One region of the Arthrobacter sp. BB-1 genome, then DNA from elsewhere that is predicted to be linked to it. Evidence: riboswitches for the same ligand, from Rfam matches in the RefSeq annotation. Region 1 holds a riboswitch; each other region holds the start of a gene.
The links. A riboswitch is a leader RNA that binds a small molecule or an ion and turns the genes downstream of it on or off. The one in region 1 is predicted to bind cyclic di-AMP.
Positions count from the first base shown of each region.

Region 2: it holds a riboswitch for cyclic di-AMP, as region 1 does, so the genes downstream of both, FHJ30_RS20280 (LysM peptidoglycan-binding domain-containing protein) here and FHJ30_RS03390 (NlpC/P60 family protein) in region 1, are expected to answer to the same signal.
Region 3: it holds a riboswitch for cyclic di-AMP, as region 1 does, so the genes downstream of both, FHJ30_RS04665 (M23 family metallopeptidase) here and FHJ30_RS03390 (NlpC/P60 family protein) in region 1, are expected to answer to the same signal.
Region 4: it holds a riboswitch for cyclic di-AMP, as region 1 does, so the genes downstream of both, FHJ30_RS21285 (hypothetical protein) here and FHJ30_RS03390 (NlpC/P60 family protein) in region 1, are expected to answer to the same signal.

Region 1 covers NZ_VDEV01000005.1:119,299-121,492, forward strand. Annotated here, with positions in the region: gene FHJ30_RS03385 (alkaline phosphatase) at 1-912, opposite strand, end outside; cyclic di-AMP (ydaO/yuaA leader) riboswitch at 1,120-1,317, shown strand; gene FHJ30_RS03390 (NlpC/P60 family protein) at 1,322-2,113, shown strand.
Region 2 covers NZ_VDEV01000043.1:5,208-7,401, reverse strand. Annotated here, with positions in the region: gene FHJ30_RS20285 (thioredoxin domain-containing protein) at 1-36, opposite strand, end outside; gene FHJ30_RS20280 (LysM peptidoglycan-binding domain-containing protein) at 234-1,088, opposite strand; cyclic di-AMP (ydaO/yuaA leader) riboswitch at 1,093-1,264, opposite strand; gene FHJ30_RS20275 (MFS transporter) at 1,592-2,194, shown strand, end outside.
Region 3 covers NZ_VDEV01000009.1:23,919-26,112, reverse strand. Annotated here, with positions in the region: gene FHJ30_RS04665 (M23 family metallopeptidase) at 102-923, opposite strand; cyclic di-AMP (ydaO/yuaA leader) riboswitch at 934-1,177, opposite strand; gene FHJ30_RS04660 (metal-dependent transcriptional regulator) at 1,296-1,988, opposite strand.
Region 4 covers NZ_VDEV01000007.1:5,560-7,753, forward strand. Annotated here, with positions in the region: gene FHJ30_RS04095 (glyoxalase superfamily protein) at 1-237, shown strand, start outside; gene FHJ30_RS21285 (hypothetical protein) at 234-947, opposite strand; cyclic di-AMP (ydaO/yuaA leader) riboswitch at 953-1,113, opposite strand; gene FHJ30_RS04105 (HAMP domain-containing sensor histidine kinase) at 1,209-2,194, opposite strand, start outside.

The DNA of each region.
Region 1 (2,194 bases):
CTCAAGAGCTTTCTTTGTCATCTCCGGCAGAGACGGCTCCTTCGCCTGGGGAGCTCCGGGGTCGTCCTGCTTGGCTTTTTCAACGGTCAGGTTTCCCTTGTTGAACAAGCCAAAGACCTTCTCCCCTGCGGCTCCGTTCAGGTCGGCCCGGGTGGCGGGAATCTGGCGGGAGACCGAACCCAGGATCGAGTAGCCCTGCTCCTTCAGCTCGGTTTCATCCGAGGCGTCAAAGCGGCGCAGGCCGCCGCCGAAGATGATGTCCGCGGTGCCGTTGCGGGCGATCTGGTCTGCGATCGGGGTTACCCGGACATCACTGGTCGGCAGCGGCGCACCGGTGATCTCGGTGTCCTGGCACGCGTCCGCGGAGTAGTCCGGTCCCTGGCAGCCGCGGGACAGGACGTGGCTCATCTGCCCGGCCGGGGACGCGTCGGTAACTTCAGCCGTGGAGACACTGCCAGTGCGATAGCCGGTCTGCTTGGCCAACTCCATCATGGTCGGCATAACGCGGCCCTTGGCATCCACCCCGAGGGCAGCGTTATAGGTTTTTACCCCGGAGGCCCAGGCCGTGGCTGCAGCAGCGGAATCAGTGACCAGTTCCGGGGCGAAGCCAGACTGCCCCGGCTGGTCAGAGTTTTTCTGCACAGCATAGGTACTGACAGAGCCGTGGGCCGGGAGGGTTTCCATCACAAGCCTGCCCTCGGCACCGTAGAAACGCTCCCTGCCGGCAGTGACCTGGGTGCGGCCCATACCGTCACCCAGCAGGTAAATAACGTTCTGGGCTGTGGCAGGCGCCGGCTTGGTGGCGGTAAACACCGCGGACGAGATCAGCCCGGTGGCCACGACGGTGGCCATGACGGCTGCCAGGACGATCCATATGATCCTGCGTCTTTTCGGTGCAGGTACCGCGGCCATAGCACCACCCGAGGGTTTATCGAGCTAATGGAATTAGATCCATTCAGAAAGGATACGGTTCCGTGTTCCGGGGCATTGAACCAGCCCAAAACAACTCTGCCTTCATCCGGCTGGCGAGCATCAATGCTTTGCGTTATGCAAATGTGACAACGCCGCGGTTTGTGCAGTAGGGTCGGACGCGTGCCCGGTCTCAGAATGCGGCACTCCTGAGCAGATTTGCCTAACTCTGCCGCTGCCCGGGATCCCTTCGCAACATTCGTCCGGCAGAGACGGGGAAACCACATGACGGCCTGCTTCGGGCAGGCCTTGGGGTGAAGCCGCGCCTCCTGCCTTGCGCTGGAGATGCGGCCGGGTGTCTCCCATCCGAATCCGACAGCTAACCTCGCAGGCAGTGGGAGAGGCCCTTTTCGTGTCTATTCGCCGTGCTCACGGCCGCCACCGTGCGGTCCCCGTTCAGACCAGTGCCCTTGCGGTCCTGTCCAAATCCGTCGCTGAAAACGCCGGCGGTGTGGGCCGTCAGGTCGCCGTCATCGCGGCAGCTTCCGGGCTCGTCCTGACCAGCGGCATTGCCGCGCAGGCGGCGGATGCACCTGCGCAGCGGGACGCGGAGCCGACCTCGACCCTGGAGCTCGCCAGCCAGGTCCAGGCCCCGCTCAGCGCAGACGCCACCGTCCAGATCTCCTTCGAACGTCCCGCAGTAAAGACCACGCCGGCCCCTGTCGTGGAAGCACCGAAACCGGTCATCGTCCAGGCACCCAAGGCTGCCGCTCCTGCCGCGCCCGCCGCCGTGAAGGCTGCTGCGCCGGCCAAGGCTCAGGTCACTGTCACCCCCGCCCCTGCTGCCGCGCCGGCAGCTGCCCCGGCGGCCGCCCCGGCAGCAGGTGGAGTCAACGCCACCATGGTCTCCTCGGCCTACGCGCAGATCGGCATGATCCAGGACTGCACCCGGCTGGTGGAAAACGCCCTGAACGCTGCAGGGATCCCCGTCGGTGACCTCGGTCCCATGCAGTTCATGAACTACGGCACCGTCGTCACCGATCCCCAGCCCGGGGACATGGTCATGCAGCCCGGCCACGTAGGCATCTACGTCGGCAACGGCCAGGTCCTCAGCTCCGGGCTGAACGGCAAGAACGAAACCGCCGTCCACCCGCTGACCTGGATGACCTCAAAGGGCGCCGTCACCTTCGTCCGCGCGGGCTAAAATAGACTCCTGAGGGCCGGTGATTCAATGCCTTGGGGGTATTGAATCACCGGCCCTCAGTATCTCTTGAGCAGCACCCGC
Region 2 (2,194 bases), on a different contig from region 1:
TCGGTTGCGGGAAGTGCCGGTGGTAGGCGATGGCATGCTGGCTCCTCAGAATGGCCAAAAAATCCTAAATGTTTATACATTTTTTTGTTGACGGTGCGTGGTCCGGACGTCGGCGTGTAAAGCCTGGGTCCGAACGGGGCGCCTGCTGCGCATTGCGGAGGTTTCGCTCTGTGGTCAGGCGCTGTGAGTCCGCGGTGCCTGCCTGCGTGGCCAGGCACCGCGGACGTCAGGAATTAGGCGTTCACGCGGTAGTAGGAAGGGCCTGAACCCACATTGACGCTGAAGACGACGGTCTGGTTGCCGTTCCATCCACTGTGGATGGCTTTCCCGTCACCGAGGTAGACCGCATTGTGCGAGAAGCCCATTCCACCGTCGGCATAGTAGATAAAGTCACCGGGTTCCGGCGTCGATACCGGCGTGGCGTAGGCCATCAAGGACTCCGGCGATTCATCGCCAACCCCCGGGATCCCGGCCGACCGCAGGGCTACTTCCCCCAGCACCGTGCAGTCCTGGATGGCGCCCATCTGGGCTTGGGCCGCGGCCAGAATCACCCCGTTGAGTGAAGACGGCGCCCCCTGCCCGCCACCGACGCTCGCCGGCGCCAGGGCCGTCGGCTGGTACGCCACCGGGGCGGATGCTGCGGTCGTGCTCGGAACGGGAACAGGCGCCTGTCCCGGGGCGGGGGTGGCCGCTGTCCCGGAGAGCGTTATGACGTCCCCCGGATAGATGATCGAATCCAAGTGAAGTCCGTTCAGCGAGAGAATCTCTTCCAGGGAGATTCCGTGCAGCGCTCCTATCTGGCCCAGGGTGTCCCCGGCGACCACGGTGTGGACTGAGGCCCCCTGGGCCGGAGCCTGGCCGGGAAGTCCTGCCGGGGAGGAGCTGGTGCTGGAACCGGTTCCCCCCTGCGGGTCGGAGGCTGTGGCTCCCGCGTGGGCCGGGACTGCCATGCTCAGCACGAGTCCGGATCCCACGGCGACGAGGGCGGCCTGGCGGCCGACTGCTCCTCCATGGCTGGCGACGCTCCGTGAAAGGGCGGACAGGGTGCTGCTGGAGGCGGCCCTGTGGCGGGCGTTTTTCTTTGACATTGCTTTAACCTCTCCCGATACCTGCGAGGTGAGCTGTCGGATGCGGGTGGGAGTCACCCGGCCGCCGGACATAAACGCCGGCGGCTTAACCCCAAGGACTCAATTTCGAATCCGTATTTTTGGTTCCCCCGCCCCTGCCGGAGACTGTGATGTATGGGCCTTGGCAGGCGGCAGGGTTCGGTAACAAGCCAAGGGTGCAGCGCCTGGCGGGCGGCACGGGCCCAAATCTACACGGAAAATCACAAATGTATAAACATTTGCGCCTGGGAACTTTTGACCGGCAGTAGACGTACCGCGGGTCCTTGCGGCCTCATGCGCGCGGGCTGGCCGATGCGGGGCAAGACGCTCGGCTGGCGTGTGACCGCGGGTGTTCAAAAGCCCGAGGCCTGGCCGCGACCGGGCCGCCTTGCGGTACCCGCGAATTTCATTCTCCGAGGACTACAATACCCCAGAGGGTATATTGGATTCGGCGCGGTGCGCTGGAGTACGCCAGGAGGACAGGCATGGACAAGGAGTCGGCGGAAGGCTTGAGACCTGAGGGAGGTCCGGGGTATGGCCTGGGCGTTCTTTCCGGCGAGCCCGGGAGGGGGAACCAGCGGCTCCAGCGTCGAGTCATTCCTGTCCTGGTCGGTGGGCAGATTCTCGGTGGCATCGGCATGGGCGCCACGTTGTCCCTGGGTTCTCTCCTGGCCGCGCAGCTCTCCGGGTCCAACGCCTGGTCCGGTATGGCCGCCACAATGAGTACCCTGGGCGCCGCCCTCGCCGCCGTTCCGTTGGCCCGGCTGGCGAGAGCCCGCGGCCGCCGGATCTCGCTGTCCTTGGGTGCGCTGATTGCGGGCACTGGCGCCGTAACGGCCATCACGTCCGCGGCCGTGGGTCTCTTCCCTTTGTTGCTGCTGGGCCTGATGTTCCTTGGTGCAGGTTCCGCGGTAAATCTGCAGGCCCGTTTCGCCGCCACTGACCTTTCCCTGCCCGGGTCCGGGGGCCGGGACCTCTCCATAGTGGTGTGGTCCACGACGATCGGCGCTGTCCTGGGTCCGAACCTCTTCGATCCGGGAGAGAGCGTCGGCGCCGCCCTTGGCCTGCCCCCGCTGACAGGGGCTTTT
Region 3 (2,194 bases), on a different contig from region 1:
TCGGAAAAGTTGACGCGAGTTAGACGGTACAGCAGTTTTGAGTGAATGTCACATTCAGGTCACGGCATGTCACGACGATCTGATAGTTAACCGTCATTTGACTAGAGCCAGCCGGTGGGATCGACTACTTCACCGTTGACCTGCACCTCGAAGTGGAGGTGGCAGCCAGTGGAGGCGCCCGTGGTCCCGCTGAGGGCAACAACGTCCCCGCGGGAGACCGTCTGCCCTTCCTTCACGCTGAAGGAGGAGAGGTGGTTGTACGTGGTTTCCAGTCCGTTGCCATGATCCACCACAACGCGGTTTCCGCCGCCGAACTGGTGCCAGCCCACGAAGGTCACCGTGCCGGTGGCGGCAGCGAGGACGGACGTGCCGCACTGGGCCACGTAGTCCTGGCCGCGGTGGAAGTCGCCTGAGCCGCCAGTAATGGGGCTGACGCGGTAGCCGAAGGGGGATGCCGTGGTCAGTGTGGCCAGCGGCGCGCCGAGGCTTCCGGCCGAGGCGGCCCGTGACACAGAGCCGGCGGACTGGGCACTGAGCAGCTGCTTGAGCTTGCCGTCCGGATCCGCCTGGGTGACGACGGCCGAGCGGCTGAAATCGATCTGGGCGCCGGCCTCCGCTGAGACCTGGGGCTGCGGAGTGACGGCTGAAGCTGCGACCGGCGTGACACCGGGAGCGTTGTTTGCCATCACGGGACTGGTGGCCGGCACTGTCACGGTCAATACCAGGCCTGTGGCGGCGAGTGCGATTCCGGCCTTTTGGCCGATCCCGCTGGCTGCCGCGAACTCGGTGACCTGGCGGAAGGGACCACGACGGCGGCGCGCATCACGGTGCGGATCGCGGGGGCGTTCCGTGGTGATGACTTCGACAACCCGCGGCGTCGCAGCGGGTACCGCGGCGCGGCGGCGTCCCCTGGGGGTCTGCATGGACAAGAAGGGTTCCTCTCTGGAAAGCCTGCGAAGTTAGCTGTCGGATTCGGGTCAGAGAGTTCAAAGACCCGGTCCGCCGTAAGCAAGCTTCGGCACAGGAGGTATCCACGGAGGATCCTTCACTGGAAGAGGCTTGCTGCTGACGGACTTCACCCCAAGGCAGTCCCCCGGCTGCCGCTTGTGGTTCCCCCGCCTCTGCCAGTAATGACTCGTGCACCTGGTCCGCTGGCAGAGCTCGGCTCCGGATCAGGTAACGCTTTAGTATCAACGCTTGGGTTTAACTATAGGGCCATAAGTCCCAAAGTAACAATTCCGTTATCTTTGCGTAACCGGCGCCCAATGGGGTAGCCCGGAGGCCCCAAGCCGCCCCTAGCGTACGGCCACGAAGACGTGCGCCGCGACTTCGGGCGGCAGTTCCAGGGCCCCTTCGATGCCCGGGACGCGGACCGAGATGTACTCCCCCACCCGCTCCAGCGATACGGAGGCGCCGGGCCGGATTCCGCCCTCATCCAGCTGGACCAGCAGCTCGGGTTCCACCTGAATCGGCTCAGCCAGGCGGCTAACGGTCACTTCCGAGGCCGGGCCATAGGACTTCATGGCCTCAAGCAGGCTGACGGCCGCGTCCGCGGAGGCCTGCGCCTGGCCGCCAAGGGCCGCCAGGCCGGGGATGGGGTTGCCGTACGGGGACTCGGTGGGGTGGTTCAGCATTTCGTAGATGCGCCGTTCCACCCGCTCGCTCATCACGTGCTCCCAGCGGCAGGCTTCATCATGGACGTAGGCCCAGTCCAGGCCAATGACGTCGGCAAGGAGCCGCTCGGCCAGCCGGTGCTTCCGCATGACTTCCGTGGCGCGCTTCCGTCCCACTTCCGTAAGTTCAAGGTGCCGGTCCCCCGAAACCACCACCAGCCCGTCCCGTTCCATCCGGCCGATGGTCTGTGACACAGTGGGCCCGGAGTGGCGCAGCCGCTCCGCAATCCGGGCGCGGAGGGCAACGATGTTTTCTTCCTCAAGCTCCAAGATGGTCCGAAGGTACATCTCCGTAGTGTCGATCAGATCCGTCATCCAGCTCAGCTCCTCGAGCGCAGTACCTTGCGTTGTCCCACCGTACCGCCTTCACATGCGGCGTGGTCCGTTGGAAAGCTTAGCCTATTTTGAGTTTGTCCGAATAGTTGACGGCGAGGGCGGGCCCTGTCTCAATGTCTGGACTATGACGGTCCAGGTTCCCGCTGAAACAGCTGTTCGGGCAGAATAAGGGAGGGCCCGGGCCA
Region 4 (2,194 bases), on a different contig from region 1:
GGGGAAGGGCTCACGGATGCGCCTCCCGGCACAGGCTCAAACCTGCAGCTCGTGGTCAATGACATCCAGGCCGCCCATGCGCAGCTGAAGGCCAACGGGGTGGAGGTCAGCGAAGTGGACGTGCAGGACTGGGGCCATTTTGTGTACTTCGCCGACCCTGACGGGAACCGGTGGGCGATCCAGTACATCCCGGGCCGGGACGTACTGGACCGCGAGGGGCAAGCTGCCTCGGTTTAGTACCAGTTATTGGCGTAGTGGAAGTTCAGTGCTCCACACGGGGACTGGTAGCGCTCCTGGATGTAGTCCAGGCCCCAGTTGATCTGCGTGCGGTAGTTGGTGAGGTAGTCGGCGCCGGCGCTGGCCATCTTCTCAGCCGGCAGGGACTGGACGATGCCGTAGGCGCCGCTGCTCGGGTTGGTGGCCGTGGTGGTCCAGTCCGATTCCTTGGTCCACAGGGTCTGCAGGCACTGCATCTGGTCTGGTGCCCAGCCATAGGAAGCCAGCTGACCGGCAGCGTACGCTTGGGCGCCTGCAGGATCGTTAACCGCGACGACGGGTGCCGGCTCGGGTGCCGGTTCGGGCGCCGGGGCAGGTGCCGGCTCGGGCGCAGGAGCTGGCGCGGGTTCCGCGGCCGGGGCTGGAGCCGGTTCGGCGGCCTGCGGGACAACGTTGATCGGTTCTGCCGGGGCGGCAGGCGCGGGGTTGGCACGGATTTCGCTCTGCTCCATGCTCAGCTTCGACTGGGCCTCCGAGGCCTGCGCTTCAGTGGCGGCCACGCGGGCGCTGGTGACAGTGGCCTGGCCCGCGGCGCCGACTCCAACGAGGAGGGCGCAGGACGCTGCCAGGATCGCGGCGCGCTGGCCGAAGGACGGGATTTTGCCTGCTGCGCGCGGGGCGCTGGCGTCGGAACCTGAAAGCGGGCGTGGTTTTACAAGGAACTTTGACATGATGGATCGCCTCTCACACCTGCGGAGTTAGCTGTCGGGTTCGGATGAGGGCATCCGGCCGCACGGATAAATCACGTGCAGGCTTAACCCCAAGGGCATTCAGTGCCCGGGACGGTGGGTCCCCCGCCTCTGCCGTTGCTCAAGAGGAATCCGGGAAGTGGCAGAGCTTGGCGTCAACCCGGGATATGCGGTCCGATCGCGGAACGCACCCCATCGACGGTACAGGAGTGCAGCACGAAAGTCACATTTTGGTAACGGGGATCACGACGACGGCGCGTCGCCTTGCGCCATTCCGCGCAACATGGGCAGCTGCAAGGTGAACTGCGTGCGGCCCGGTTGCGACGTTACCGTTACCCGTCCGCCGTGGGCCTCGACGATGGACTCGACGATGGACAACCCCAGGCCGCTGGTTCCCTCAGCGGCGGGGGCCCCGGCAACGTTGCCGGTGCCCGCGCGGGCCGCGTCTGCGCGGGCAAACCGCGCGAAGACGTGGTCCACGAACTCAGGCGGAATGCCGCCGCCGTCGTCCGTTACCGTCACCACCGCGGCGCCCTCCGGCGTTTTCCCCACGCCCGTGACCACCGTGGTGCCGGGAGGGGTGTGCTTGCGGGCGTTGGAGAGCAGGTTCATCAACACCTGCCGCAGCTGGGATGGATCCCCCTTGACCACCACCGGCTCGTCGGGAAGCTCCAGGCGCCAGGTGTGCCCGGGAGCCACGACTTTTTCGTCGCTGACGCCTTCCACCACCAGCTGGGTCAGGTCCACCTCGCTGAGCTTCAGCGGCTGGCCTTCATCAAGCCGCGCGAGCAGCAGGAGATCCTCCACCAAGGCGGTCATCCGTTCCGACTGGCTTTGGACCCGCGCCAGCGACTTCTCCCCGTCCGCAGTGAGATTTTCTGTCATCCTCATCAGCTCGGTGTAGCCGCGGATTGCGGTCAGCGGCGTGCGCAGCTCATGGGAAGCGTCGGCCACGAACTGCCGCACCTTGGTTTCGCTCTTCTGCCGCGCCTGCAACGCATTGGCAACGTTGTCCAGCATGAGGTTCAGTGCGTGCCCCACGCTGCCCACCTCAGTTCCGGGATTGGAGTTCGACGGCGGTACGCGTACAGCAAGTGCTACCTCACCGGCATCCAGCGGCAACTGTGAAACGCGCGTGGCCACCTCGGAGAGCTGCTCAAGGGGCTTCATGGTGCGGCGGATCAGGACCGTGCCCACGAGCCCGATCAGGAGCAACCCGCCCAGCGAGA